DNA from 3 places in the Candidatus Thiodiazotropha sp. CDECU1 genome. Region 1 is predicted to be linked to each of the others. Evidence: predicted binding sites of a transcription regulator. Region 1 holds the regulator's gene; each other region holds the start of a gene.
What was found. Region 1 encodes FNR, which switches genes on or off when oxygen is low (the NO sensors DNR and NnrR bind a similar motif). Its sites were predicted from a motif close to TTGATNTANATCAA; they were not measured.
Positions count from the first base shown of each region.

Region 2: the regulator FNR is predicted to act here: its motif matches at 4,780-4,793, upstream of R2K28_RS10285 (cytochrome c oxidase subunit 3 family protein).
Region 3: the regulator FNR is predicted to act here: its motif matches at 5,555-5,568, upstream of R2K28_RS08960 (multiheme c-type cytochrome).

Region 1 is NZ_OY734020.1:3,510,961-3,518,900, reverse strand. Features, by position in the region: gene R2K28_RS16020 (ketose-bisphosphate aldolase) at 1-818, opposite strand, end outside; gene R2K28_RS16015 (hypothetical protein) at 1,156-1,353, shown strand; gene R2K28_RS16010 (ribonuclease H) at 1,421-1,609, opposite strand; gene R2K28_RS16005 (lytic transglycosylase) at 1,752-3,437, opposite strand; gene R2K28_RS16000 (class I SAM-dependent methyltransferase) at 3,628-4,410, shown strand; gene rnhA (ribonuclease HI) at 4,385-4,825, shown strand; gene dnaQ (DNA polymerase III subunit epsilon) at 4,825-5,526, shown strand; gene fnr (fumarate/nitrate reduction transcriptional regulator Fnr) at 5,523-6,281, opposite strand; gene R2K28_RS15980 (sulfur globule family protein) at 6,450-6,824, opposite strand; gene R2K28_RS15975 (CTP synthase) at 7,174-7,940, shown strand, end outside.
Region 2 is NZ_OY734020.1:2,270,066-2,278,005, forward strand. Features, by position in the region: gene R2K28_RS10255 (DUF2249 domain-containing protein) at 1-163, opposite strand, end outside; gene R2K28_RS10260 (hemerythrin domain-containing protein) at 163-600, opposite strand; gene R2K28_RS10265 (nitric oxide reductase activation protein NorD) at 750-2,579, opposite strand; gene R2K28_RS10270 (hypothetical protein) at 2,618-3,043, opposite strand; gene R2K28_RS10275 (CbbQ/NirQ/NorQ/GpvN family protein) at 3,024-3,842, opposite strand; gene R2K28_RS10280 (cytochrome C oxidase subunit IV family protein) at 3,853-4,128, opposite strand; gene R2K28_RS10285 (cytochrome c oxidase subunit 3 family protein) at 4,135-4,716, opposite strand; gene R2K28_RS10290 (cytochrome c oxidase subunit 3 family protein) at 4,941-5,540, shown strand; gene R2K28_RS10295 (cytochrome C oxidase subunit IV family protein) at 5,554-5,841, shown strand; gene R2K28_RS10300 (hypothetical protein) at 5,979-6,239, opposite strand; gene R2K28_RS10305 (CDGSH iron-sulfur domain-containing protein) at 6,449-7,099, opposite strand; gene R2K28_RS10310 (DM13 domain-containing protein) at 7,191-7,667, opposite strand; gene R2K28_RS10315 (nuclear transport factor 2 family protein) at 7,771-7,940, opposite strand, start outside.
Region 3 is NZ_OY734020.1:1,965,304-1,973,243, forward strand. Features, by position in the region: gene R2K28_RS08940 (crotonase/enoyl-CoA hydratase family protein) at 1-580, shown strand, start outside; gene R2K28_RS08945 (NAD(P)/FAD-dependent oxidoreductase) at 1,234-2,520, opposite strand; gene R2K28_RS08950 (c-type cytochrome) at 2,539-3,207, opposite strand; gene R2K28_RS08955 (tetratricopeptide repeat protein) at 3,235-3,681, opposite strand; gene R2K28_RS08960 (multiheme c-type cytochrome) at 3,783-5,276, opposite strand; gene fusA (elongation factor G) at 5,868-7,904, opposite strand.

The DNA.
Region 1 (7,940 bases):
CGCTCGGCTTCCTCACTGACAGCAGCTTGTACACCCCGGGTCAGTTGGGTAAACGCGTTATTCTCTGTTGCCTCGACATTTTTCCGAATGGCGGCGCCTGCCGCATCGGCCAGCGCGGTATAGTAGTTGATTTTAACCACGCCGTTGGTGATCAATTGTCGGTACTGGTCTTCGGATAGGCCGGTTCCACCATGGATCACTAAAGGTAGGCCCAACGCCTCGTTGATATCCCGTAAACGCTGGAAATCGAGCTTCGCTTCGCCCCGCATACGACCATGCACTGTACCTATGGAGACTGCGAGGAAATCGATACCCGTAGTCTCAACGAAATGGATGGCCTGGTCCGTTGTCGTGTAGCTGACCTTTCCCGGGTGTCGTTCTGCATCCTCACCCTCGACGCCTGGGACATAACCCAGTTCACCCTCCACAGGCACTCCGCACCCGTGAGCCATCTCGACCACCGAGCGGGTAGTACGGATGTTATCGTCCAGGGACCTGTGAGAAGCATCCACCATCACCCCATTGCAGCCATGGTTGATGGCGTTCATGGCAGACTGCAAGCTCTCTCCATGGTCCAGATGGATCGCGACCGGTACCGAGGCGTTGCGCGCCGCCTTCTCAACCGCGGACAGTAAAAGCTCAAAATCGAAATACTCAAAATGGGATTCGGCCAGGCTTAGGATGACCGGTGAAGCACAGCGTTCGGCGGCATCCAGTATACCTTCCAGGAAATCGAGGTTGACCAGGTCAAAGGCCCCGACTGCATAGCCGTTCCCATAGGCATGGTGCAGCATCTCTCGCATGTTGACCAAAGGCATAAAGTTATCTCCCCTATATTGCTTCAGTCCCTTATCGACATTTTGGTTTGTTATTCTTGTTCATCATCAACGCATGGTATGCAGTATATCGCTGGCAGGTGCGATGATCTGCGGGTTGACTGGTGCCGATACTAACATCGTGATTGGCGGCGATGCCATGCGAAATCTATGGGTTCAGGCGGTTTATGATCTCAATCAGAAGATGATCAGCATCGGATAGCAGAAAGTCGTCGCTGACCTCCGGTTGCCACCAATAGATAAAAACTAATAACTTGGTTGGTGTAATCTAATATGCAAATCACCAGAGTGCTTCTACAATTAGGACAGGAATCACAGAGTGGCATGGGATCAAATCGTCCCCTACGCAGAATCAGCCCGGGAGAGAAGAGTGACAACCAGTGAATTGACGAGATCGATTCAAAAGCGTCTTGCCACGCTACCGAATTGGCTGCGGCAGTTGACGGCAGTCAGTTTTCTGTTCTTCCTTGCGAAGGGAATGCTTTGGCTAGGTGTTGCAGCCTGGATTATCCTTTGACACGCCTGACCGCCGCCGCCGCTGTCTCGTCGGTGGCGGATGAAAGTTCGAACGGAATCAGGTTATTTCAGCAATTGAACAAACGATCGATGGCATCCAGCCCCTCTTGGACGATCTCGTCCAGGTCTTCCGGATCGTCATCGTGCTCGTAGGCGAGCATTGAATAGCTGGCCAGTGATTTCAGCCCCATGGCAATCTTTTCCACATCTGCCAGATTCAGTTCAACACCTTCTCTTAAATGACATTCATCACTCATTGAACCCGCCTCAAAAAATACTACTAATCTTGTGGATACTCGAATAGGGACAGTAGGCTGTCAATTAATTAGGCCTGTTTATTGATGTAGGTCAATCAGGGGTCGCTGTCACAAGGTTTGGGGATGGCCCGGCCGGATATCCTTAGAGGGTCTGTTCTGTCACGTCGACATAGAGTTTAAGTCTTTGACCAGGCTGGAGATATTTACTATCAAGCGTATTCCAGCGTTTGAGGTCGGCAACAGACACCTTGAAACGCTGAGCGATACGGGATAGAGAGTCACCGCGTCTGACTCGATAGTGCAGCCTGCTCTGGGTACCCGATGGCTGAAGATTGAGAAGGGAGAGTTCGGAAGATTGGGCTTTCTTTACCCATATCACAAGTTTTTGCCCCGGTTTTAGGGGGTCCCCCGGGGCCATTCCATTCCATGCCGCGAGTTTTCGATGATTGACTGAGTGGGCCTTGGCAATCTTCCACAAACTATCCCCCGGCTTCACGATATAGCTTCGTTTGTTGCCACTCCGGGATCTGTTCTGGATTGCCGCCTTGCGTTGCCCGGCGCTGAAGGTGTATTGACTGAGGCCTTTACTGGAGACTGGGATCAACAGGTGCTTCCCTGCACGGATTCTGTTGCCCTTGAGTTTGTTTATCTGTCTCAGGACTTTAGTGGTGGTGCCATGTTTTCTGGCGATGACGCTCAGTGCATCACCCTGTTTGATCTTATAGCGTTTCCATGTCAGTCGCTCTTCCACGGGCAGTGCCGCCAGCTTTTCGAGAAAGGTTTCAACCTTGTCCAGCGGCAGACTGAGTTTGTGGGGGCCATCCGGATCGGTAGCCCATCGATTCAGGCCGGGGTTGAGGAGATAGAGATCCTGAATGGACAACTCCGCCATCTCTGCCGCCAGGGCGAGATCGAGCTGAGATTGAATGTCGACGGTGGTGAAATAGGGTTCATCAGCGATGGGTGTCAGGGTGATCGCATAGTACTGGGGATTTCTGAAAATCTCAGCCAACGCCAGCAAGCGGGGCACATAGGCGCTGGTCTCGTCAGGTAATTTCAGGGACCAGTAATCGGTTGGCTTGCCACGTTTTTTATTGCGTCTAATCGCACTGCGAACCGTTCCAGCCCCAGAGTTGTAGGCGGCAAGCGCCAGTTCCCAGTCATTGTCGAACTGCCGGCTGAGGGACTGCAGATAGTCCAATGCGGCATGGGTAGACGCCACGATGTCCCTGCGTCCGTCATACCACCAGTTCTGCTTCAAGCCAAAATAGCGGCCGGTGGAGGGGATAAACTGCCACATACCGGCAGCGCGGCCCGGTGAGTAGGCAAATGGCCGATAGGCGCTCTCAACGGCTGGCAACAGAGCAATCTCACTGGGGATATCCCGCTTTTCAATCTCCTGCATAATAAAATGGAGATAGGGTTGGGAGCGTTCCTGGATACGCTGAATATACCCCGGATTCTTGCTGTACCAGTTCAATTCCCGCTCGATTCTGGAATTGTGGGGAAAGGTCAGTCGATAACCATCCAACATCCGGCTCCAGAGATCGGCAGGCTTTTCCGGGAGTGTCAGTTCTGTGACAGTAGTCTGCAACTCCTCGGCCACATCCGGCAGCCGCTCACTTGTGATGGCACTCTCTTGTGCGCTCGGCTGTGTCTGCAGCGTTTGCGTCACAGCCGGGGTGAGTTCTACTTGCTGCAGCGCACTTGTAGCGCCGCCGTTGGGCAGGCTTTGACAGGCAGCGAGGAGACAGATGGCGAATAGGTTCATAATACGCAGGGGAATCTTGAAATACCGCATCGAATTGTTAAGGCTTGTTGTAGGCATACTCTATATCGGAGGAAAATAGTATCAGAGCCGCGTATCATTTCCATGGCTGGTGCTCCATATTGCGTGGTAACCCGTAGCTGACTGCCATTCGGGCATACCTCCTGATAACCTGATGCCTCTATTGAGGCGTACCGGACTGCACAGATTACCTGACAGTAGTGTCGGTAGCAAAGTAGATACCTTAACAATGAGAGACAATAAGTCGTTGAATTTGGGATCTTGTCAGCAGAAACAACTACAAAACTGGTTTGCGAGTGATTTGGGCAGGCTATTGGCTGAGCAGGAGGCAGAGTGTCTGGATTCCCGGGTTGCCACCCTGTTTGGCTACCATGTGGTGCAGCTGGGGCTCCCCTATGACAATCAGGATTTACTCAAGCAGAGTCCGGCCCGCAACCGGGTTGTCATGGGGATCGGGGGGGATAGCTCGGGGGTAGGTCTGCGAGCCCAAAGCCATCGCCTGCCCTTTGCCAGCGACAGTGTGGATGGGATGGTGTTGCCCCATACCCTCGATTTTGCTGCCGATCCCCATCAAGTCCTGCGGGAGGTGGAACGTGTGTTGATCCCTCAGGGTAAGGTGCTGCTGAGTGGTTTCAATCCCTGGAGTCAATGGGGCCTGTGGCGTCTGTTGCACCTGCGTTCCACCTCTGTTCCCTGGTGCGGGCACTTCTTCAGCGGGAAGCGGATCCAGGACTGGTTCTCATTGCTTGGCTTTGAGTTGGAAGAGGTGGTCTATCTTCACTACCGACCCCCGGTATCCCACCTGCCCATTATGCAGAGACTCGCCTTCATGGAGGGGATTGGGGAAAAGATCTATCCAAGGCTTGCTGGTGTATATGTCATACTCGCGGTCAAGCGGGAGGTTATCGTGACACCGCTGCGCTCAAAATGGCGGGTGAAAAAACGGGTCCTGCCCACCGCAGCAGAACCCACGATGAGAAATTCAGATGGCTCAAGTTGTAGAAATATATAGTGATGGCGCCTGTCGCGGGAATCCCGGCCCCGGGGGCTGGGGGGTTTTCTTACGCTATGGCCGACATGAAAAACAGCTGTTCGGCGGTGAGCCTGAGACCACCAACAACCGCATGGAGTTGTTGGCCGTCATCCGGGGTTTGCAGAGCCTGACGAAGAAAAGCCGGGTGAGGGTGACCACCGATTCCCAGTATGTCAAAAATGGCATCACCCAATGGATCCACAATTGGAAACGGAATGGTTGGAAAACGACGGCCAGAAAACCGGTCAAGAATGCGGATCTGTGGCAGATGCTGGATGCGGAGGTGAAACGCCATCAGGTAGAGTGGGCCTGGGTCAAAGGTCACTCCGGCCATCCGGAGAATGAGCTGGCGGATGATCTGGCCAACCGGGGGATCGAGGAAATTTTGAACTGATGCGACAAATAGTACTGGACACGGAAACCACGGGACTGGAACCGGAGCAGGGCCACAGGATCATCGAAATCGGTTGTGTGGAGATGGTTGATCGCAGGTTGACCGGAAATAACTTCCATCAATATCTGCAGCCAGATCGGGAGATCGATTTCGCAGCCATAGAGGTGCACGGCATCACCAACGAGTTTCTGGAGGATAAGCCCAGGTTTGGCGATGTGGCGCAGGACTTCATCGATTATGTGAGTGGGGCGGAGCTGATCATCCATAATGCCCCCTTCGATGTTGGTTTTCTCGACCATGAATTAGGTCTTATGCAGAGCCTTGCGAGAATCGATGGACTCTGCGCAGTCACCGATACCCTGGTGATGGCGAAAAAGATGCACCCGGGCCAGAGAAACAGCCTTGACGCCCTGTGCAAACGCTACGATATCGATAATTCTCACAGAGAGTTGCATGGCGCGCTTCTGGATGCCGAGATACTGGCCGATGTCTACCTGATGATGACAGGAGGGCAGGCTTCACTGGTATTGGATGGTGTCGCCACCGATGAATTTGGCGATAACTCAGCTGACACTATCCAACGTTTGCCGTCGAACAGGCCGGCGTTGAAGGTCGTTCATGCAAATCAGCAGGAACTCGAAGCCCATCAGTTGCAGTTGGATGCCATGGGTGAGTCTTGTGTCTGGTTAAAAAAGCATTAGATTCGGGACTGAGTCGACTTAGCCCGGTCTGTACCCTGGACGATCTCGTACAGGCGGGGGATGTCCAGCAGTTGCACATGCTTTCTCTCCACCTGCAGCAGGCTCTCGTCCTGGAAGCGGGTGAACAATCGGCTGACTGTCTCTACCGCAAGCCCCAAATAGTTGCCGATTTCGTGGCGTGACATACTGAGAAAAAAATCACTGGCTGAGAATCCGCGCTGTTTGAAACGTTCGGAAAAGCTGAGCAGGAAGGTGGCGAGCCTCTCCTCTGCACTCTTTTTGCCCAGCAGGGTCAGCATCTCTGTCTCCTGGCCGATCTCGCGGCTGAGCAGGCGATACATCTGATGCTGCAGGCTCGGCATGATGGAACTCAGGGATTCCAGTTGAGAGAAGGGGATCTCGCAGACAGCGGTGGTCTCAAGGGCGATTGCAGAGCAGTTATGGTTGTCGTCCTGAATGGCGTCCAAACCAATCAGTTCCCCCGGCAGGTGAAACCCAAGTACCTGTTCACCGCCATCTTCATTGGGTGAATAGGTTTTGACCGAGCCACTGGTGATGACTCTGAGGCTATGGAACTTGTCGCCACCCCGATAGAGATGATCACCGCGATGATAGGGGCGACCTCGCTTGATAATGGAGTCCAGGCGTTCTATGTCTTCAGGGGTGAGTCCCATGGGGAGGCAAAGGGTCGAAAGACTGCAGTTTTTGCAGGCGACCTTGATATTTTCAAATGAAACAACTTTTCTATTCGTCAAGGAACCGCTCCAACTCAAGGTGCACTCTTTTAGGGATTTCTCCCCTCCTATTTTTCCAGATGTTCTTGATCCGGATCAAGTAATTTTAGGATTTTTATTATCTTAGATCATATCCAATAAAAAAAGTCGGCCATGTGGCCGACTTTTTTAGTGCTCCTGGCTGATCGCTTATTTAGCGGGTGCAGCAGGCGCAGCCGGGGCTGCAGGTGGGTAGCCATAAGGTGCAGCACCACCGTATGGGGCGCCATACGGGGCACCACCATAGCCATACGGGGCACCACCATAGCCATATGGCGCGCCATAGCCGTAAGGACCGTAACCACCGTAGTCGCGATAGTAGTTATTGCCACGGCCATAGCCGGAACCACGCCCACTGCCACTCATACCAAAGCTGAAGTCGCCGGAACCATCGCCCCAGCCGTCGCCCCAGCCATCGTTGTTCCAGCCACGGTTACCATAGCCGGGACCGCCCCACCATGCTGATGCGGTTGTGGAGACAGCAACGAGAGCAGCGACGCTCAGGACCTTAGCAAATTTAATCATGCTTTCTTCCTCATATAATTAAGATTGATTTTTTATTGACTACTTTTTCTAATGGAAACAAGTAGTTGGTCGTTACGCATTGATAAATGGTTAGTGGCTAATATCAAGAATCCTTGTTCTGTTCGGCTTAGTCACACCGAGTAACAGCCAACTGGTCTCTGTGGTTGTTATTGCGAAAATCGCCAATCGATTATAGACCCTAGGGCGCTTAAATAAAATGTCCTTATGAGACTATTGCAAGAGTTATGTCGCATTAGCTCACTATTAATGCGATTGAGAGAGGCGGTCTGATCTGTTACTGTTTCCTTCCGTCCGTTTTCCCTTTTCCAGCGCATTAACTAGAAGCTTCATGACTAGATTTATATTCATTACGGGCGGTGTTGTCTCCTCCCTTGGTAAAGGAATCGCATCCGCTTCCCTGGCTGCACTGCTCGAGGCCCGCGGGCTCGATGTCACCATGATCAAGCTCGATCCCTACATCAACGTTGATCCGGGTACCATGAGTCCATTCCAGCATGGCGAGGTTTTCGTTACCGATGACGGGGCCGAGACCGACCTCGATCTTGGGCACTATGAGCGTTTCATCCGCAGTACCATGGGGCGGAACAATAACTTCACTACCGGCCAGATCTACGACAGCGTGATTCGTAAGGAGCGCAAGGGAGAGTATCTGGGAGGTACTGTGCAGGTGATTCCCCATATCACCAATCAGATCAAAGAGAGTGTCTTGCTGGGTGCTGATGATAAGGATATCTGCCTGGTGGAGATCGGTGGCACGGTGGGTGACATCGAGTCACTGCCCTTTCTGGAGGCGATCCGTCAGATGGGTGTGGAGTTGGGGCCGCAACGGGTGATGTTCATGCATCTGACTCTGGTGCCCTATATCAAGGCATCCGGCGAGATTAAGACCAAGCCGACACAGCACTCGGTCAAAGAGTTGCGCTCCATCGGTATCCAACCCGATATTCTGGTGTGCCGTTCCGAGCGGCCCCTGCCTGAAACCGAACGCAAAAAGATTGCGCTTTTCACCAATGTACCGGAAAAGGCGGTTATATCCGCAGTAGACGCAGACTCTATCTATCGTATTCCAGTGCTGCTGCATGCCCAGGAGATGGA
Region 2 (7,940 bases), 1.2 Mb from region 1:
GCCATGTGAAATCCATTTCCCGTAGCATACTGTAGAGCGGATAGGGTTCGCGGCTGTGCACCACTCTAAGCCAGTCATCCGCTGGCAGCTCTTCCAGGGCTTCCAGTATGCGTTCCAGGGGTACGGGCGGTTCCAACTCTCGAACATCAAGCCGCAACTCCACTAGGAAGACTCCGCAAACGCCTTCGCAATATTCTTGGCGATATCCGGGACCGCACTATCCGCCAGGGGGTAGAGGATATTCTCTTCCTTCATGTTGTGCTGTTGCATGGTGACGAGCAAGGTGTCGATATAGCCCGCGGACAATGTATTTGTCATATTGTCGAGGGATGACGTCAGCTGTGACATCAGATGCCGCATTTGATCATGTTCCAGCATCATCATATTGACGGGGCCACTCGCCTGGGGGCTTGCCGCCTCAAGGGCCGGAAAGAGCAGCTCCTCCTCTATCTTGAAATGGTGTTCCATTGATGCAGTGAATTCCTGACAGAGACGATTTGCTTCCGGCCATTTATGTTGCAGAATGGCCTGTTCCATCTCTATAAAAAGTTCATCACAGCGACGGTGATCCAGTACCATAGAATCATTGATCGTTTTCATGGTGTTTATACCTCGCTACTGCCATCTATTCTCTGCGTGTGGGTGACACCCTCCTTGACATGCATCAATACAGATAAATCAGAATATTAGAATTGTCGGTTATTTTCCCTGGGCATTGAGATCAGCTAGTGTTCAGCAGCCGTGGCGGTTCACTCGCGAGTCAGGCGGGCATAAAGCATCGGTAACTTGTGGGGCAGCTCCTGAGGCTTGTGAATGACCACATAGCCACCGCTACCGAACAGGTAAGGCAGATAGTCGTTGCCTTTTTCATCGATAGTGACGCAAAAGGGCTGGATACCGGATCTGCGCGCTTCTCTGACGGCCTGCCTGGTGTCTTCCACGCCATAACGCCCTTCATACTTGTCCAGATCGTTGGGTTTTCCGTCGCTGAGCAGTAACAGCAGTCGCCGTTGGGCCGGTTGCTGGTCGAGCAGTTGATGAGCGTACCTGATTGCCGCACCCATGCGGGTGTAGTAACCGGGCTTGATGGCGTCGATCTTTCCGCGGGATTTGGCTGAATAGGGTTCATTAAAGGCCTTGATCTGATGGACCCGGACAGGATCCCGCTTTCTCGATGAAAACCCATACAAGCCAAAGCTGTCCCCCGTGGCCGAAAGGGATTCGGCAAACAGATACAGGCTGTCACGAATGACATCGATTACACGATGGTGATTGTCTATCCAACTGTCGGTGGACAGGGAGAGATCGGCCAGCAGCAGACAACTCAGATCCCTGGCGCCTGTCCTGAGGTCCCGATAGAGATTGTCGGCGGCGGCGAGGTGGCCACTTTGCCGTTCCGCGGAGAAGCGCAGATAGGCCTCCAGGTCGATTTCGCTGCCATCCGCCTGGCCATGCTGCCAGCTGCGCGCAGGCATCAACTGTTGGAATTGGGCGCGTAACTGCTTGGCGGTCTTTTTCAGGTGTGGCGGCAGTTCGCTGGGCGGGGCATCCTGAGCCTGCAGGGTCATGATACGGCAGTGATCCTCCTGCATGACCTGGCGTTTCCAGTCCCACTCCGGCAGCAGCATGCCTTGTGCTACGATCTCATCGTCACAGGCCTCGGACGGTAGATCGAGATCGAACCTCAACTTCGATGCGACAGACTTCCCATCCCGGGTTACGCTGAATTGTTCCATCTGCTCCGCCGCTTGCATGGCCTCGTCCAGATCATCATTCTCCTCGGCCCCTCTGTCGACCTTGGCAAACTCTCCCCAGCTAAGAATGTTCTCCATACGGATGGTGATCAATCCCCCATCCGCTTCGGGCATCTCCCTGCGCTCTCCACGACGACTGCGCCCATCGTCCAGTGCCTTCGATTCACCGGCAGACCCATTCTCCTGATCACCGGCATCACCCCCCTGAACCCATCCGGGGGGAGACGGATGCAACCACAATGGTACCGGCCAGGGCGCGCGGCCGGCTGGCGGCAGATGCGGCATGCTGCCAGGGTTGATGAGTGCGCCCCTGATGGCCTGCTCCTGTGCCGCTTCATCCTCCCGCATTTTTTCCGGATCCGGACGTTGAGTCAGGTGCGCGGCCTGCAAGCGTTCATATCGCGCCACCATGCCCGGATATCTTTCCAGCGCCCGCTTCGTCAACTGCTGGTTCTTCAGCAACCAGGGGCCTCTTTCACCCTGATCACAGGCGGCCAATGCCGCCAGCCAGAAATAGAGATCCCGGTTCAACGAGTGCTGGGGAAAGAGATCGATGACTTCCGGCAAGCGCAAGGCATGTTCGTCACGCCAGGCCAGCTCTATCCGTGTTGCACTGCCCGCCACACGCTGCAACATGCCCCGTCTGGCATGGTGTTCGGTGGCCCCGGCAGCTTCGACCCGCAGTCCGCCGTCACCGCCAAAGGCGCGAAACAGAATACCCAGGGTATGGTTGAGATCGGTCAGACGCGCCGCAGCCTGCGGATAACGGTCCTGAGCCAGGCGGGTGATCAGTCGGTGCCAGAGTTCGCCGATCCTCTCTTCCATCGCCTAGCCTCCGGGTGACTCGATCGGGTTGATGATCATCAGGCCATACCCCGGCACGCCTCGGGCAATACCCGGCCGATAAGTGGGTAACGGAAACATTTACCCGCCATCGCCTTGGCGAGGCCCAGCATGCCGATGAGAATCAGGCTGGAGTGGCAGACCGTGAAGTAGATGATGACCACCATCCAGGTATAGGCGCCGTCATAACCGCCAAGCAGTAGAATAACCAGATTGACAATCACCAACAGCACCCCCGCCCAGAGAGAGGCTGAGACGGTTTGTTCAAGGTGTGATCGTGCGAGTGGTGGTAAGGATTTTGACTGCTTGAAATAGATGACCATCAGTATGACAAACGCGATACCCGGTATCAGCAGCAAATTTGCCAGATAGAGAGATTCCGCGGTGACAGCCATGCCTGTGCCCGGTGGATCCTGGGGAAAATTGTCACTGCCCGATTGTGGCATAGACGACCTCCATCAAGGCTGCCGCGGTTTCCAGGTCATCAGTCAACGGTTCCACCAGGGCGGCACGGCAGGCCTCGACAGGCTCGTACCCGCCCAGTATCAACGTGGCCGCGTATACCAGCAGTCTGGTAGAGGCCGCCTCCTCCAGGTCGTGATCCTTGAGGGCCCGCATGGCATTTGCCAAACGTACCAGTTGCCGGGCCATGTCACTCTCGATGCCGGTCTCGCCGATTAGGATTTCATGTTCCAGCTCCGGTGACGGAAACTCGAACCGGAGTGCCACGAAACGCTGCTTGGTGCTCGGCTTCATGCCTTTCAGCAGGTTCTGATAGCCGGGGTTATAGGAGACAACCAGCATGAAATCCGGCGGCGCCTTGAGGATCTCCCCGGTCCGTTCCAGGGGCAGGATACGCCGGTCGTCGGTCAGCGGATGGAGCACCACGGTGGTGTCCTTTCTCGCCTCGACCACCTCATCCAGGTAGCAGATGGCGCCCTCCCTGACAGCCCGGGTCAGCGGGCCATCCGACCAGTAGGTGCCGCCCTCCCCGATCAGATGCCGCCCAACCAGGTCCGCCGCACTCAGATCATCGTGACAGGCCACCGTGTAGACAGGCCGGTTGAGTTTGGCAGCCATATAGTTGATAAAGCGGGTTTTGCCACAACCGGTCGGGCCCTTGATCAGCAATGGCAACTGATGTTTATAGGCATACTCGAAGAGTTCGATCTCCTGTGCCTGGGGCTTATAGAACGGGAGTGACGGGTCAATATTCCGAGTGGTCACTACTACAGGTTTTTCCATCGATATTTCCTCATCCGACAAGAGTAAAGGCGACACCGATCAAACCACCGGGCAGAAACAACCAAAGACTGATCGGCCAGCGCCAGAAGCCCTTGATCTGTTTCAGACCCATAAAGTAGTCACCCACCATCTGCCCCTTTATCAGGGCAAAAGCCAATACTGTCAGCGAAACACCCAGCCCACCCAGGCCATATCGACCAATCAGGTAGGTTGCCAGTGTCATACACATCATGATCAGCCACACCCAGGTACAGGCACGGATACCAAAAACTGTGCGTCTAATCATTGCCGTTCATCTCATGATGTAGACCAGGGGAAACAGGATCAGCCAGACCAGGTCGACCATGTGCCAATAAGAAGCGCCTGTTTCAACCCCTGTATGTTCCCTGTCGCTGTACCCTCCCCTGTTGGCCTTCACCGCCACAGCGGCAAGGATCACCATGCCCATGATGACATGCATGAAATGAAAAAAGGTCAGTGACAGATAGAACATATAGAAAGTGTTTGTACTCAGCCTGATACCCGCATCGATATGGTGGACATACTCATGCCCCTTCACCATCAGGAAGAGTACCCCCATGACCAATGCCGCCAACAGCCAACGTACACACCCGCTACTGTCATCTTCACGAATGGAAGCCACCGCCCTGACAACGAAATAGCTGCTGGTGATCAAGGCGAATGTGTTGATCAGAGCCGCATCGCTGTCCAGGGTGCCCTGGTAGTGGTTGAACATTTCCACATTTTGCATACGGGTAAAAGCATAGGCCGCGAAAAACGCGGCAAATGCAGCCAGTTCAGCCAGTATGAAGACCCAGATCGCCAAATCTCCCGGGGGATACCGATTCGATTCGATTGTTGCCTGGGCCTGCACCTGCCTCAGTGCTCCTATAAAAAATTCACCTGTCCCATGCTAAAACAGGAGCGATTCTTCACCTTGATGAATATCAAGCTGTGTATGGGGTTTGGCTGGGCTTTAATTCAGTAGAGAAACAGTCATTTGATCCTTGTCAAAGCGCTATCGCCGGACGGACGGACAATGAGCCATCACACTATCCAAAGGTCCAAGCGGATTCCGTTTCCGATATCAATCCTCTCATGCCTGATCCCATAGCTCCCACAGCACAGGCAGTCATACCGGTAAAACACCATATACCCGGCAATATGGCTATCTGGGTAGGGATTCTCTCGGAAATGACCGAGTTCGCATTGATGTTCATCGTCTATTTCCTGGCCAAGGTCCACAATCCCGAGTTTTTCGCCGCAGGACCCCTGCAGCTGAATACCACCGCAGGCGTCTTGAATACCCTGGTGCTGCTCTCCAGCAGCTATTTCGTCATCAAGGCGATCAAATCGATCAGGATCGGCCAGGTCGATATGTGCCAGCGCTGGCTCTGGTCGGCCGTCGCCATGGGAGTGCTCTACCTGATCATCAAGTTCTACGAGTATCATTGGAACAGTGAACGGGGGCTGGCGACCGATACGGATATCTTCTTTACCGTCTACTACTACACCACCTTCAACCATCTGCTCCATGTCGGTTGGGGGAGCGGCGCAATATTATGGGCTATTATGGGAATCAGGATGGGTGGTATCACCCAGCATAACCACAGCGGCCTGGAGGCCGTTGCCGTCTACTGGCATATGATCGATCTGGCGTGGATTGTCATATTCCCCCTGCTCTATGTTCTACGTTGATTGGAGACGAAAGGTGTTCAACCCTAAATCCGTTGATTTCATTTGGCTGGTGTTGATGGGATTGACCCTGCTCAGCGCTGCGATTGCCGAGTCACCTGATCAGGGGTTGGTGTTGATCCTGGTGATCACCTTCACCGTGGCCTACAAGGGGCGCATGATTGTCGATCACTTTATGGAACTTAAAGATGCCAATCGGTTGCTGCGGAACAGTATGCGGGTCTATTTTTATGTTATTCCGGGGATGATTGTGGTGGTCTATCTCTTTCCGGAACTTATTGCCCGGCTTACCACATTGCAATAGTCGTACTGATTGAGGATAGCCGCAAACGAAATATTCCACCGATTCTCGATCAAATATCTCTTTATCAGCTGAGACTCACAGAAATTTAACAGTTTTTTAACAAGACCATCTGTCTCGTTATCATTAGTTATGTACAGCTAAGATTTAAGAAAGAGCTGCACGGTGTCTGCATGCACACCATCATGCTTCATGGCTGCAGCACCTTCTTCGCTTGCCATAAGTTCATTAAATTTTTCCATGTCGAGAATATTAGCGGTTAAACCTACCTTATTGGGATCTTCGACACATACAAATGTCTCAATGTCTTCTAAAACGCCCTTAAATATCTCCTCTCGTTTAGGTGAATTTAACCAATGGTCTACATCATCAACTGTATGAAATACAAGTGCTTTAAGCATAGTATATCTCCTTCATATTAGTGATTATTTATTGAAATTTTGTTTAATTGAGTCGTTTCATTCGCAGAAGAATAAAGACACATAACGCCTTTTAACTAAGAAACTTCTGATGATTCCTCTTTCCGTCATCCCGGCGCATGCCGGGATCCAGGAAAATCAAGCGCATAGATTCCGGCATTCGCAGGAATGACGGATTAATCAGACCTTCCCTAATCAGCTTTAAAATCCACACTGTTATGCGTGCCATCACAAAACGGCTTGTTTTTAGAAGCACCACAACGACACAGGGCCACTTTATCACCCTGCCAGGCTGCACGGCCGCTGCCGGCTTTGATTGTGACATTGCCCGACAACATTAGCGGACCATCTTTTAATGGGGTAACTTTTAATTTTCCACCGGTTTCCTTCAAGGGCTCGCCGGTCTCCCCTACCGCACCATAGTCTTTAAATTGACCATCATGACTATTGTCACAAAACGGCTTGTTTTTTGACAAACCACAGCGGCATAATGCAGCCCGGAATTCAGTGCCAGGCATATCGCTTGGTGATTGCTCTATTGCCAGATCACCCTTCAAAAAATAGGGGCCCTGATAAACAACGGTTACGGTGTTGTCTGACGCTGCGGTTTCGGTTATCCGGCCATCTTTGTTTTTGTAAACCAGTGCGCCACTTGGGCACCGCTCCACGATTTCCATAGTTTCTTTGGGGGATGAAAGGTCGGGTTGACACCAGGGATCTCTTCCTGCGACAAAAAGCTCCCCTTCCGAATATCCGCATTCACCGATGTGAATGCAGAGTCTTTGGTCCCATTCAACATCGATTTGGTTACCCGGATAGAGAAAAACCTGTTTTTTACCCATTGCGTCCTCCATCGGTCATCCAATAAATTGAGTATAGAAGCTTACAAAGCAGGGGTCGGCTTGGACTGATTGCATGCAAAGGCTGTATCCATTATCGGTACTTTGCGGATGTTATGAATTGGCCGAATGACTCGCACCAGACGATAACGCTATTGAAGTTCTCCGGGTCGATAGTTGGTGGAAGGTTTACAATGAAATTCTCGAATGTCTTGACGTCTCCCACACGAACCATATTGGCCTTCAGGCGATTGAAGTCTGATTCGGTCTCAACGAATTCCGGTGAAAGATACAGCTTGTAATCCGGGCCAGGCGCAAGCTTTCCCATCAGCGTGATGGATTTGGGGCCCACTGAGACCGTACCTTCTCCCCAATGCAGTACGTCGCTGCCTTCAAGATCTCTCTTGAATTCCGCTGTATAGCTGGCATTGGTGGACATTGCCTTTATCTCGGATGTACTGGGGGCAGGTGGAGCAGTAAGAATGGGCAGTGCGTAGATTCCAGCACCGAACCCTGCTAAGCCAACAAGACCGTGTGTTGCAATCAGCAATACTATCGTACGTACTTTCATAGTGACTCCGCGAATATACACATGCTACGTCCAGCAATTGTATGAATCAGTTACGATCGATGAAGGTTGTTAACGCTCATCTTAAGTGCACGACATCCTGCATTCATTCCTCATACAGATCTGAAGTGTCGGCAAATATCAGGTATTCATGGATACTTCGCCCCGCCATCTTGAACACATTGGCAAAGGGAACACTTAACTCGCTTCCACTCCGACGCGTATATGTAACAAGGCCATGACAAACAATCGCCCCATCAGCACTCCATACGTCTT
Region 3 (7,940 bases), 1.5 Mb from region 1:
CATTGATGTGCTGTATGCCAATTTCGTCAATCTCAACGCCGATGTACGTACCATCTCACTGGTTACCGGGACAGCGCTTGGGGCAGGATTCGAAGCAGCGCTATCCAGTGACTACATCATTGCTGAAGCTGGCACGATGTTTAAATTCCCCGAGGTTGTTTTTAATATGTTTCCCGGCATGGGGGCTTACTCTTTCCTATCCAGACGGATTTCCCCCGCACTGGTGGAACGGATGATTATCAATGCCGAAGGTTATACCGCAGAACAGTTGTATGAAATGGGCATTGTGGATGTGGTTGCAGAGCCTGGAGAAGGTGAGATGGCACTGAGATCATTCATCAAACGTCTCAATAAATCGAATATCACCAGGCGCTCTGTGATTAAGATGCGCAACCGGGTCCTGCCATTGGATAAGCAAGAGTTGCTGGATATTGCGAATGACTGGGTGGATGCGGCTTTCTCCCTCAATGATCGGGATATTTCTGCGATGTCAAGGCTCGTCAGGGCGCAAACAAAGATGATGAGGCAGCAAGAAACTAATGAGAAACCCAATGAATTGCCCATGCAGAGTCATGGCTAATGAGCGTGTTGGGTAGAAATAATTTGTTTGTTTAGCTAAAGGATAGTGGGGGACAAAGGATACTTATAAATATAATGGATTAATATAATTTGGTGTAATGGTACGGTGTGCTGGCCTCACCCCCTACACAGGGGGTGGAGGTTGGTGCAACCATAATTTATGAAGCTCTATTGGCAGCTCCAGGGGTGTACATATATCCTTATGTGCCGGTTGATGTGTGTACACAATCTGTTGACAGGTTAATTCCAATCGAACGATCGTTTGAATTGAAACCAATCAGTGGCATTTGGCTTATTTACTTCCATCAGTAGTCGCTGATCGCGCCCTTGCAAAACACAGTCAAACTATAAGAACAATAACCAGGTGATAACTGGCAATCGATCGACCCTGGGACATTCAAGTCTACGATAAAGCATTGTATAAGTATGTTTTGACCCGAGGTTCACTAGGCTTTTGTGAAACCTGCATGGATGGCTGTTGGGGGAACGGCTGCTCGAAATAGGTTGCGGATGGGTGCATTGTTGCAGTATGCAGCCGAGAATTATGGTGTTATCGCGTCGTACTACTGTTGCATGCATGAATACAGTGATAAAAAAAAGCGCCACAGGGTGGCGCTTAATAAGCCTGTTTCTCTAAAAAGAGGTTTATTGTTATCAGGTGAACATGTCAGCGGTGATGTTGGTAAACCAGCTGTGAGCGAACTTTGCCTCGATGGCACGGGTTTGTGCATTCGCGTTCATGGGTGATAGGCCGCCAGCACCTTTTACACCGACTATTTTCCCCCCTACCAGTTGATAAACTGCTGCTACGGAGATTCCCCATTCTGGGGCTATTATGCTATAGCAGGTATTGACGTAGGAGGGTTCTCCAGGTTCGTTTCCATTCAGCGCAGCAACCACTGCCGCGGCACAAACCTTGCCTTGGGAGTTGGCCGCATAGCCTGATTTCGGCATTTTGCCCGCTATGCAGGCATCACCAATGACATGAATATCCTTATGGATGCTTGACTCAAAGGTCATCTGATCGACTGGGCACCAGCCTGAGTCATCTGTCAGGCCTGCAATCTGGGCAATCTTTCCGGCTTTTTGTGCCGGAATGATGTTCACTACATCCCCTTGGTATTCGTCGACCTGCCCGATTAGGGTCTTGCTTTTGGCATCCACCCCTTCAATGATGCCTCCTGCAGCCCCAGCTACCCATTCCACCGTATCGCCATAGAACTTTTTGTAACCCTGCATGAACAGGCCCTGCTTGGAGAACTTATCCTTGGTATCCAGGATGATGACCTTGGATTTGGGTTTATGCTGTTTGAAGTAGTGGGCGATTTGCGCGGCACGCTCATAAGGCCCAGGGGGACAGCGGAAGGGATTTGGGGGCGCCACGATATAGCAGACACCACCATCTTTCATTGCCGTTAGCTGCTTGCGCAGGGTAAGGGTTTGCGGCCCCGCTTTCCAGGCATGTGGAATTTGCTCTGCAACCTCTGCGCTATAGCCTTCGATCTTGTCATAACGGAACTCGATGCCGGGTGAGACAACCAACTTATCATAGTTGTATTGTTTGCCGCTCTTACCCTTGACGGAGTGCTTGTCAGGGTCGATCGATACTACCTCATCGGTGACAACATTTATGCCATGATTGTCATTGAGCTTGGCATAACCAAAGGTAATACTCTCGATATCCCTATCCCCCCCAAGCACCTCGTTACTCATCGGGCAGGAGACATAATTGGCGTTTTTCTCGATCAGCAGAACATCGATATCCGGATCCGCCATTTTGATGTACTTGGCTGCAATGGCACCGCCATAACCACCGCCGATTACGATCACACGGCCTTTCTTGGCTTGTCCGAAGGCCTGGGGAGTGATAGAGACTATTGCTCCCAGCGCGGCACATGCGCCAGCGGCCTTGACAAATTTTCTTCGAGTAATTTGAGTCATTTTAATATTCCCCTGCAACTATTTTTCACTGGCGTAGTAGTGGGCCATGGCCTTCAACTCTTCTTGAGAGAGATTCATCACACGTTTGCCCATCTTACGTGGTGCACAGCGTCTGCCCTTCTTATGGCAATCCTTGAGGTAGTGCAGGGAGTAGTCGGGCCACTGTCCAGCCAGACGTGGTGCATCATCCTCCTGTACCCGACCTCCATCCTCATGACAGGTCTTGCACTTTTTTTCATGAATCTTTTTACCCATGGCAGCCAGCTTGGGATCGGCCTTGAACGGGCTGGATACCCAGGGCTGATTTGCCAGGTAGGAGGCAATCGCCTTAAGTTCATTATCCGAGTAGCCTTTTGCGATGCGTCCCATAATGGTTGAGTCCCGTTCACCTGTCTTGAACTCCTCCAATACCAGCTGCATGTACTCTTTCTCCATACCACCGATGATCGGCATGATCTTCCCGGCGCTGGCGCCGTTGGTGCCATGGCATCCGGCACAGGTATTTGCCAGCATGCTGGGGGAACGAATACCGGAGGTTTTTGCCGCAGCAGCAGGTGCCTCAGCCGCAGCCTGCTTGGAGGGTTTGGATTCCTTTGCTGATTGAGTTTGCGTGGCGCACCCGGCTAAAACCCATCCCAGTAGCAGACTGATTGTTATAACCAGTAGCGTTGTTTTTCTGCTGTTCATGAAAATCTCCTCTGATGGAATACATGCTCAATGCCCATAATCTTGTGATGAACGCTGATTCAACCATGTGAGCACTTTTTCGATTTCTTGTTTTTTCTCGGGATCCAGCTGTTCCGCCTGTTTCAGCGCCTCCCGGGCAAGCTGGTACCTGCCCATGTGCAAGTAGGCGACAGCCAAACCGACGAAGGCCTTGGAGTTTGACTGATCGAGCATGATAGCCTGTTGAAAATGCTTAATGCCTGTGGAGTAGGCCTGTTGCAGTAAATGAACTCCACCCAAACGAGTATAGGCCAGGGAGGAGGGGGCGGTTTCGACAACCTCCTGGAGAGTGGACTGAGCCGCCAACAGGTCCCCAGCTTCTGCCTGCTCCTGCGCCCGTTCGATTAATCTGTCTGGGTTCTTGTTTGCCAGTGCCGGTAGGGCCATCCCTAAGCTGAGCAGTGCTGCAATAAGGTATTTATAAAAAACTGGCATGTAATACCTCTGTTGTAAGGTTTGAGATATAAAAATATGTGGCTGCTGAAGGGCCCCTCCAGGAAGATCCTGAAGGGGCCTGAACCACTGCTTACACCATCTTATTTGAGAGCGCCTTTGCCATAGCGTTCTTCAAAGCCCTTACGCACCTTATCGATGGCCTCTTTGCTCATACCCTCAAAGTACCAGGTATGGCCATCGATCGGACGGAAGTACTTGTCGAGCATGGCGTCGGCGAACTTGGTGTTGCCGTCTTTCTTCATAGCCACATCTTTCAGCTCAGGTATCCACTTCATGTAGGTGTGCTTGGCCACATCATAGATACCGTGCCACCAGGTATAGTCAGGACCACTCATGGACGCGCCGTGACGTGCGCGGCGGCCTTCGTGATGCCAGATCTCCCACCAGGTCCACTCGATCTTGTCGTCAAACGGGGCCTTGGTGATATAGCCGTTCTTTTTCAACTCGCCCATTACAGCGGCGATCGGCTTGGCGAACTTCTCGTTGTAGAGTTCCACCACGTTGTCGAACTGGTTATAGTGGCCATTGATGACGCTGTCGCTGTGGCAGGCCTTACAGACTTCCTGCATCTTCTTGCGACGCTCCTTCCAGGTCACGACCTCGACCACGGTAGAACCCTTGGCCTTGTCACCGACCTTGGGTATTTTCTTACCCTCTTTGACGTCGAACTCATCACCGTTCTCCAGGCGAACCAGGTTGATCTTCTGAGAGATCGGCGGACGCAGGGTCCAGGAGATACGATCACCCACGTTATGGGTCTTACCCTCTTTGCCACCGGCGCTCATGTGGCAGGTGGCGCAGGTGGGGGCGGCGGAGTAGTCGATACCGGCGACCCACTTGTCAGACTCCATGTTCATCTCATCGACCTTGGCGCGATAGATGATGCCATGCTTGGATTCGTTGTAGACCTCGATCTGCGGGTGGTCGGGACCCACATGACACTTACCACAGGTGTCTGGGGTACGGGCCTGGGCCTTGGAGAAGCGGTGGCGGCCGTGACAGGCGGTGCAGGAACCCGATGAACCGTCCGGATTGATACGTCCGATGCCGGTATTTGGCCAGGTGGTCGGTAGCGGTCTGCCGTCTTCACCTATTTCGACCGTGGAGCCGTGACATTGGCGGCAGCCGGCATTTACAGCGGCGGGGCCGCCGACTACTTCACCCAGGAGGTTGTCGAGTGATGCGAGTATCTGGCCACCTTTGGAGTGGTGAGAGCCATCCATCTCTTCGAACTCGACGGAGTGACATTTCGAACAGTCCTTCGGGGTGACAATGATGGAGATGCGTTGTCCCTCATGCTCGAAACCGTCCTTGTCATCCGCTTTGGCCTCATGACAATCGAGGCAATTGACACCGCTCTGACCATGTTGACTGTTGTTCCACTCCATGGTCAGTCCTGGGTCCTCTTGCCAGTGACATTCAATACACTCTTGGCCTTTCGGATTACCCCAATCTTTACCTATTTCGCCAGAAGGTCGTGCTGCATCGGCTGTTGTGACCTGGAATAGCAGGGTGATTCCAGTTACAACACTCCCCAGTATCGCTGTAAACCGACCATTACTGAAGCAATTCATAGCTCCCTCCTTAATGGGTTGACTTAAAGGTAGAGTTTCAGGAGCAAAGCAAGGCCTCTATGCAATCGAGATGCAAGAAGAGGCAAGTTAGCAAATGAAATCTCCCACCCTAGGTTTAGCAAGCCAAATAGCAGAATGGATCGTTACGACTGTTCCCCCAACCCCAAGTTTTATTTTATATGGGGACTGCATGGTTTCACTTGATATCTAGTCAGTAAAACCCTGTTCATTATTATGCTTACACATGCCTATAAAAACGATTCGGGAAGATGACCGCCTTGATCTAGATCAAGCATTTCCACGGAATAATTATTTTGCAATATTCAATGTTCAAATAAATAGCTTATAAGTGCTGTTTTTGTTTTTGTAATGAATATTTCCAAAACTCGTTTTACAGCGCTATTTATTGGATATTTTTACTTTTATAATTATCGTTTTTAAGTTTTTTCGTCAGAATCGAAAAGCAAAAAAACCGCCCTGTTTTTGTAATTGAACAGGGCGGTTTTTGTCTACCTACTATGTCGTAAAAGACTACCTATAAGTGGGTATTATTATCTCTGGAATTGATTAAAAAATTATCAATCAAATTTATTATCCTTGATTGGCTGATTTGAGTTGTTGTTGGACATTGGCGGGCACTGCCTCGTAGTGGCTGAACTCAATGGTGTAGTTACCTTCGCCACCGGTGATTGCTTTCATATGGGTGGCATACCCCTCCAATTCAGACAGGGGTGCCTGACCCTTAATGATCAATGTATTGTTGCGACCCGATTCGGTGCCGCTGATTTGTCCCCGTCGGCCTGCCAGGTCGCCGGTCAAGTCGCCCATGAAGTTGTCAGGTGTAGTGATGGAGATGTTGACGATCGGCTCCAATATCACCGGTCCTGCCTTTGCAACCGCCTCCAGAAAGGCCTTTTTGCCGGCAGTGACAAAGGCGATCTCTTTCGAGTCGACCGCATGGTATTTTCCATCATAGAGAACCACGCGAACATCCTGCATCGCAAAACCGCCGATTGCACCTTCCTCCATGGCCTGTTTCACACCCTTTTCGACAGCGGGGATGAATTGACCCGGGATCGCACCACCGACGATCTTGTTGACAAACTCGAAACCCTCGCCGCGGGCCAGGGGCTCTATGCGCAGATGTACCTCACCGAACTGACCGGCGCCGCCGGTCTGCTTTTTGTGCCGATAGTCTGCCTCGGCTTTGCGGGTAATGGTCTCGCGATAGGCGATGCTGGGGGGATGTGTCTCTACCTCGACACCGTATTTATTCTTGATTTGCTGCAGCAACACTTCAAGATGCATCTCACCGAGACCGCGCATCACGGTTTCGTTCATACTGACATTGTGTTCGACATGAAAACAGGGATCTTCATCTTCCAGCTTGTGCAGGGCATCGCTCAGTTTCTGTTCGTCACCCCGTTTGGTGGTGGTGATGGCAAGGCCAAACAGAGGTAGTGGACACTCGATGGAGCGCAGATGATGGTGATCCTCATCATGGGAGTCATGCAGCACGGCATCGAAGTGGATATCTTCGACCCTTGCCACTGCACAAATGTCCCCGGGAACGGCCTGACGCATCTCGTCCTGCTCTTTTCCCTGCAACCTGAACAGATGATTGACCTTGAAGGGTTTGCGCGCATCACCGATATAGAGTTGAGCATTGGTTTCCAGGGTTCCCTGGTGTACGCGAAAGATCCCCAATTTGCCCCGATAGGGATCATTGAGGACCTTGAAAACATGCCCGATAACATGTTTGTCAGGATCAGGTGAGACCTCGACCGGCTGCAAATCCGCACCTTCGCCTTTCATGAACGGGGGAGGGTTACCTTCGGTCGGGTCGGGCATCAGGCGTGCAAACAGGGTCAGGAGTTCATCGATTCCGGCACCATTTTCAACAGAGGTGAAGCAGACAGGTATCAGATGTCCCTCACGCAAGGCTTTTTCGAAGGGGTCGTGAAGTTGATCCGGTTGCAGTGCCTCGCCCTGCTCCAGATAGAGTTCCATCAACTCCTCGTCAACCTCAACCACCTGATCGATCATATTGTCGTGGGCCTGGGATATGGAGGAGAAATCGGTTGCATCACCGCCTGGCTGAAAAAAGCAGTCAATGACCCTTTGCCCGTTATCAGCGGGCAGGTTGATGGGAAGACACTCTTTGCCGAAGGTCTCTTGCAGGCTATTCATCAACTCTTGGTAGTCGACCCCATCTGCATCGATCTTATTGACGATGATGAATCGGCACAGATTTCTGCGCTTTGCCGCTTCCATCATCTGGATCGTGATGGATTCGATACCCGTGCTGGCGTTGACCACCACGGCCGCTGTCTCGACCGCTGGAAGGATACTGATGCCCCGGCCTAGAAAGTCAGCGTATCCCGGGGTGTCGATGATGTTGACCTGTTTCTCCTCATGGCTGAGATGGACGACGGCGATGTCGAGAGAGTGCTGAAATTCTTTCTCCATCTCTTCGTAATCACAGACAGTGTCGCCTCGTGCTATGCTGCCAGCACTGGGAATGGATCTGCTTTTATGCAGTAACGATTCGATCAGACTGGTCTTGCCAGCGCCTGCATGCCCTACCAGGGCGATATTACGAATGTCGTGGGTCGAATAACTGGCCATATTGACTCCTATCAGCGGAATACGCGGGTCTATCCG